2 regions of the Synechococcus sp. KORDI-100 genome follow, and region 2 is predicted to be linked to the other one. Evidence: predicted binding sites of a transcription regulator. Region 2 holds the regulator's gene; the other holds the start of a gene.
What was found. The regulator NtcA, encoded in region 2, controls nitrogen genes in cyanobacteria. The targets are predictions, from matches to a motif close to GTANCNNNNGNTAC.
Positions count from the first base shown of each region.

Region 1: a site for NtcA is predicted at 1,524-1,537, ahead of KR100_RS15030 (DUF4278 domain-containing protein). Genes of this name have one in related genera too.

Region 1 covers NZ_CP006269.1:1,894,696-1,898,040, reverse strand. The annotation lists gene KR100_RS09675 (response regulator transcription factor) at 1-136, shown strand, start outside; gene KR100_RS09670 (DUF427 domain-containing protein) at 427-711, shown strand; gene KR100_RS09665 (hypothetical protein) at 963-1,151, opposite strand; gene KR100_RS15030 (DUF4278 domain-containing protein) at 1,339-1,440, opposite strand; gene KR100_RS09655 (RNA-binding protein) at 2,114-2,359, shown strand; gene KR100_RS09650 (MSMEG_0569 family flavin-dependent oxidoreductase) at 2,372-3,345, opposite strand, start outside.
Region 2 covers NZ_CP006269.1:544,956-548,300, reverse strand. The annotation lists gene KR100_RS02585 (cob(I)yrinic acid a,c-diamide adenosyltransferase) at 1-422, opposite strand, end outside; gene rph (ribonuclease PH) at 528-1,265, shown strand; gene ntcA (global nitrogen regulator NtcA) at 1,367-2,089, shown strand; gene KR100_RS02570 (DUF3084 domain-containing protein) at 2,117-3,310, shown strand; gene KR100_RS02565 (resolvase) at 3,307-3,345, shown strand, end outside.

The DNA.
Region 1 (3,345 bases), 1.3 Mb from region 2:
TCGGCTCGGTGTGTCCGTGGAGACGGTGAAGACCCACGTCGGCAATGCCATGGACAAACTCGGGGCCCGTGATCGGACCCAGATGGCTGTGACGGCGTTGCTCTACGGCCTGATTGATCCAAAGGGTTTCGGCTGAGCGAACAAAACTTTTTGCGTCCCATGTCATGCATGGGTTTTGACGTGACCAATCATGAATGGCGTGTCTGTTGTGGTTGATCAGGATCGCCAGGTTTCCTTGATTGGCTCATCAAAAGTTGATGATCAATCTGTCAGCAGCGTTGCAATTCTGTGCTGCATGCCTGAGACATTCGTGTGATTCATACGACCACGTTTGAATGATGTCTGGCCGTCGTGACGGTGGTTCGCGGCGCTCTTCGTGCTGCCATGTTGATTAAGCTCCGCTGCACATCAATCGAGCACCCATCCATGCAGGCAGTTTTGAATGGCACTGTGATTGCTGAGAGCGACGACATTGTGATGGTGGATGGCAACCCCTATTTCCCCCGCTCTGCAATGCGAACGGAGTATTTTCGCGAATCCACGCACAGCACGGTCTGCGGTTGGAAGGGAACCGCTCGCTATTGGGATGTCGTCTTCGGTGAGAAGGTGATCCGCAATGCCGTCTGGGCCTACGACGATCCCAAACCGAAGGCTGAAACCATCCGTGAACGGTTTGCTTTCTATCGAGGCAAGGGGGTCGATCTTGCTTGATCAGTCTGTCTTCACCCTGTCAGTGATCACGTGCCTAGCTCTCGATAGGGTTGTCGTCACCAAGGGCTTGGCGGCGGCGAAGTTCAAACTGCAGTTGTCGCAACTTCTCAGCGTTTTTCGTGTTTTCACCTTCCGTCCAGTGTTGCGGGTGAGCTAGCCGCGATTGAAGCTCCGCAATGTGGCCGATGAGTTGTCTCGCTGGGTCCTCGGAGTCTTGGGACACTCCCACTATGAACGGGTTGGCGACAGGGTCACTCAGAGGTTGTACTCATGCTGCTGGCTGCTCTGCGTTCCTCCTGGCTTATGCGTCTGATCGCGGCGTGACGAAAGGCGCGTTCTAGCTTGGTGAGTCGCGGTTGTTTGTCTTTCATGGCAGCTTCCCCGCGCTCTTTTGCCGCGTTGATGAAATCATCTGATTTGGTTCCTTTCAGCCCGGCCATTTTCTTTCCGTTGTTCTGCTTCCACCATGACCAATCCTGAGGTCATTGGTTGCCAAACAAAAGCCCTTCTTTCGGATTGGTGCCAAGAGAGGACGTCTTGTTTTGTTTGATCAGCGACCGGGAGTGCGACTAGAATTCCATTAAAAAAGCCCCGCGGGGGCGGGGCGTTCGTGCTTTCAGACTGAACTCACTTGGCGTAAGAGACGCCGCGGTAGGTCAGGGAAGGCTTTTTGCTGGCGACGGCAGTTTTGGTTTGCACGTAGCGCTGGCCGCGGTAGGTCAGGGTCATTGGAGGTTCCTCGAAGCAAGCTCAGGTCCCCGTTCCATGGCCTGAGTCGAACTGCGCTCCGCGAGGTGCGGAGTGAACGTTTGGTAGCTGTCGCTACAAGACCTTTATACGACTGCCGTCTACCGTCCTGTCGTTCACTCTGATACCAAACCTCCTTCAGGTCCGCCGGTTCTGTTGAACTCCCCAATGAAGGAGGCCGCCCCTCCCGGATGGAAGAGACGGCCAACGTCGCTCGTTCGTGCATGGCTCAACCCGTGAACAGCAGATGAAGCGAATGATCAGGGTTGGAAGCGTCTGGCTGATGGCGCCTGGGGCCAGGGAGTCCAGAGGTTAGGCCGGCATCCTGCGGGGCACCTTGATCTTGGGCGGTGCAGAGGATGGTCGACTGGTCGGACGGACCGCTGTTGTCGTTCCAGACGAAAGGCCCACGCATGGGTGGAAACTGTTGGAGCAGGGGCCGAGAGTCAGGCTGCTTCTCAGGTGTGCTCAGGTGGAGTGTCGGCCGTCATGGGCTCCTCCGATCTCAATGACCACAGTTTTGGCGCGCGCGGACACAAAGGCAATCGGTGTTAAAGCGCATTGCGAACAGAGCCTGTTTCGATCGAGATTGGGAATGCCGTGCCGTCTTTCCGTGATGTGAGAGGGTGGTAGAGAACCTTTTCCGTTCAATTTTTTGACCATTTTCATTGGAAATCTCTCCTGGGATGCTGAGAGAGAAGACCTGCAGCATCTTTTCGGGCAATACGGAGAGGTAACCAAATGCTCAATGCCGCTTGATCGTGACACCGGTCGCAAGCGTGGATTTGCCTTTGTGGATCTCAGTCAGGAAGCGGATGAAACCAAGGCCATTGACGATCTTCAGGACGTCGAATGGATGGGTCGCAACATTTCAGTTCGCAGGGCGGAGCCGCGCCGTTAATGAAGCCTGTTCTCAGGAGCCGAGAATGGCTGTGCATTCCAGCCGTTCCTGGCTGGCGTCACGACGTTCCAGCCGCAGGCTGATCAGTCTGGCCAGGTAGTCCGCATCGTCTTTAACACCGCAAAAGCGACCTGAGCCCCAGGTGTTGAGCCAGGGAAGTCCCAGAAAATAAAGGCCTGCGCTCTGGGTCACCCCTCGATCATGGGCGGGTTGGCCGGCACCGTCGAAGACCGGCGCATCGATCCAGCTGAAATCACTGCGGTACCCGGTGCACCAGATCACGGCTGCCAATGGATCCGTTCGGAGATCGAGTCCGGGATCCGGCTTCGGTGTCGGCTGCCAGCAAGGTGAGTAGGCCGGCTCAAGTGGGGCCTCGATCTGTTCCTGTTGGATCCAGCTGTCAATGCTGCTGCGAATACGGCAATACACCGCATCGGCCTGGTCAAGGCTGTCACCAAGGTCGTTGGCAAAGCCAAGGTGTTCTGCAGTGATCTCGCCGAGTCGGCCGTGCAGCTGCATTCCCTCGAGAGCTCGACGTCGCAGATCGATCTCGCGCCCCCCATCGCGACCGGTGAGGTAGTGATTCGTTTTGGCGCGAACGCTGCGCGGGTCTGCATGTTCGCTGATCGGCATCGAGTAGTAGCCCATGCGATCGAGCCAATCGACGACGTCTCGGCCTCGGTATCGGCGTGGTGAACGTGGAGCGCTTCCCACACTCAGATGCACGGTTCTTCCGGCCAGAAAAAGATCCTCGGCAATCTGGCTTCCGGACTGACCACTTCCCACCACCAGGACCGGTCCCGGCGGCAAGGCGTCAGGGTTGCGGTAATCCCGTGCATCAAGCTGAAGGATCGAGCCTGGGAGCCTTTCGGCCAGGGGATGCCTCCGTGGTTGGTGGTAACCACCGGTGGCCACAACGATCTGCTCGGCCTCGATCTCTCCTTCACTGGTAATCAGGCGGTAACCATGACCATTCGGCGTCAGCC
Region 2 (3,345 bases):
TCGAGATCGCCTTGCATCAGGTGGTGACGGCAGGTGTGCCACACCTCTGCCACTGCCGGCCTGGCCTGCTCAAGACCAGCTTCCGACAGGCAGGCCTCAACGTCTGGCCGCAACCAGGCCAGCCCCCCACAGAGATTGACGCAACCGGCAGGACCCTGCTGGACACCACCCTTGAGGAATTGTGCGATCAACACCCGACTTCCGAGCCCCGCTGCACGCACCGCCTGACTGAAGACCGTTGAAAAACTGCCCCGATAGGGAGCGGTATGCACCTGCAGCTGACCTTCAGCCTCGACAAGATGCAGTGGAGCCCTCGAGGGAACCGACGGCAGGGGAAGCAAACCGGCTTGATCAAGGACCAGCGAGTCCTGGCTGGGGAGCTCCGCCGATTGAGTGCGCGTGGATTTCAGGCTGGCGGTCATCACGGTGATGGTCAACCGGACACCCCGGAAGACCTTGAATGTAGCGGCGAGTTCATGAGGATCAAGCCCATTGACACTACCTGTGGTGTGCTGTCCAATCATTCCATGAGTGATCAATTCGCTTCTCGCCGAGACGGCCGCGACATCAACGACTTGAGACCCTTCAGCGTCAGCTGGAACCCCATGGGATTCGCACTCAGCTCACTGATCGTTCAGACGGGCCAAACCTCAGTGCTGTGCAGTGTCTGCCTGGAGGACAAGGTGCCCCGCTGGCGTCAGGGAGAGGGGCTGGGCTGGATTTCAGCCGAGTACCGGCTCCTGCCCGGCTCCACGCCTGAACGCCAGCCAAGAGAACTCATGAAACTGTCGGGTCGCACGCAGGAGATCCAACGCTTGATTGCCCGAAGTCTGCGAGCCGTCATGGACATGCAGGCCCTTGGCGAACGCAGTCTGCTGATCGACTGCGATGTGATCCAGGCCGATGCCGGCACCAGAACGGCGGCGGTCACAGGAGCCTGGCTTGCCCTGCGTCACGCGACAGACGTTCTGCTGGATCGTGGCCTGCTCGAACGCGACCCACTGATCAATCAGGTCGCTGCTGTGTCCGTTGGCCTGGTCGATGGAACGGCCCTGCTCGACCTGGACTACAGCGAAGACAGTCGAGCGGAGGTGGACCTGAATGTGGTGATGGCGTCTGATCGACGACTGCTTGAAATCCAGGGGACAGCCGAACGGGCTCCATTCAGCCGCGAGCAACTGAATCAACTCCTTGATCTCGCCGAACCCGGCCTGCAGAGCCTGTTCTCCGCCCAAACAGAGGCCTACATCCGCTCCAGAGCCTGAAGCACCGGGAAGACGGCAGACAAATAGTAATGACTGTTACAGGATGAACCTTCGTCGATCCTTAGCTTCCTGAGAGGAAGATTGATCCAAGCGGCGAAACCATGAATGCAGCCAGCAGTGGTTTCACTCGCTACTCCCCAACCGTGCCTCCATCAGCATTGGCGTCGCAGGCTCCCTCGAGCCGCTCCTTGCTCGATGTGATCCGTGATCTCGATGGTGCCAGCAGCGAACTGGTGGAACGCAATAAGACAATCTTTTTCCCAGGTGATCCAGCGGAGCGCGTCTACCTGATCCGCCGTGGAGCGGTTCGCCTGTCCCGCGTCTATGAATCAGGTGAAGAAATCACCGTGGCTCTTCTTCGAGAAAACAGCCTGTTCGGGGTGCTCTCGCTGCTGACGGGACATCGATCCGACCGCTTTTATCACGCTGTCGCCTTCACCCGCGTTGAGATGGTGACCGCCCCCGCAGCCTCCGTTCGCGCTGCAATCGAAGCGGACACCGCCGTTGGCCTGCGACTGCTGCAGGGACTGTCCAGTCGGATCCTTCAGACGGAAACGATGATTGAGACCCTCACGCACCGCGACATGTCCTCCCGTCTGGTGAGTTTCCTGCTGGTGCTTTGCCGAGATTTCGGTGTCCCTGATGACCTCGGCATCACGATCGACCTTCGCCTCTCTCACCAGGCGATCGCTGAAGCGATCGGATCCACCCGCGTCACGATCACCCGCCTGCTGGGAGACTTGCGCCAATCAGGATTGGTGCAGATTGATCGCAAGAAGATCACCGTGCTGGATCCAATCGCTCTGGCCAAGCGGTTCAGCTGAACAGGTCATGCCTGCAGGGAGTAGCCAGTGAGCGGCTGGCTGCTCGTCCTGTCGTTGCTCATCCTCGGTGGAGTGCTCTCGACCCTTGGCGATCGTTTGGGAAGCCGGGTTGGCAAAGCTAGGCTGAGCTTATTCAATATGCGACCTCGGCGTACAGCCGTTGTCATCACGGTTCTCACCGGCAGCCTGATCAGTGCCCTCTCCCTTGGCCTGATGCTGCTGGTGAGTCGCCAACTACGCGTCGGCTTGTTCGAACTCGACGCGCTGCAGCAGAAGCTCAATGAGAGCCGACAGCAACTGAAAGTCAATCTGGCGGAACTCGAACAAAACAGAATCGCCCTTGCCTCTGCCGAAAAGGATCGACGGACGGCCCGAGCTGAAACTCAGGAGGTGGAGAGGAAGCTTGAGGAAGCCAAGCAGCGGGCCGGTCGGCTGCGTGAAGAACTCGCACCACTGCAGGCCCAACGTCAGACCCTGGAAGCTGAACGCGATCGGCTCAGTCAAGACATCGCAGCTCGTGACGCCGATATTCGACGCACCGAAACAGAGCTCGCGGCCGTCCGCAATCGCATCAGCGCTGGAGAGACTGAACTGAAACAGCTGGAACGCAATCTGATCGCCTTGCGGCGTGGGGATGTTGCTCTCAGCAGTGGACAGACCCTGGCCACTGCCACCGTGCGTCTGGATGATCCCAGCCAGGCCAAGCAGGTGATCGATCGCCTGCTGCAGGAGGCGAATCTGACGGCTTATGGGCGGGTTCTGCCGGGCAACAAACCAGACAAACAGATCATTCTTGTCCCCCGCAGTGATGTGGAGAGGCTCCGCAAAATGATCAGCAAACCTGGAACCTGGGTGGTGTCGATGCGCTCCGCCACAAACGTTCTCAGGGGAGAGGCCATCGTTTACGCCATTCCTGATGTCCGCCCCAATCGCACGGTTGCCCGTCAGGGAGAAGTGCTGGCCAGCGCCACTCTGGACGCGACAAAGCGGACTCCAGACACCATCCGAACCAGCATGAACCTTCTGCTGGCCTCCGCTTTCGCCGAGGTGAGGCGGAGGGGCTCGCTGACGGAGGGGCTGCAGTTCGATGCCAACGCCCTCAACCAGTTAGGCCAGTCACTGGTGAATCGTGACTCCGGATCGGTCAATCTCCAGGTGGTGGCGGCGCACACCAGCGAAAGCGTTGACCCGGTCCAGGTGTTGATCCAACTCGCACCATGACAAGGGTGATCGGATTCGATCCCGGCCGCAGCAAG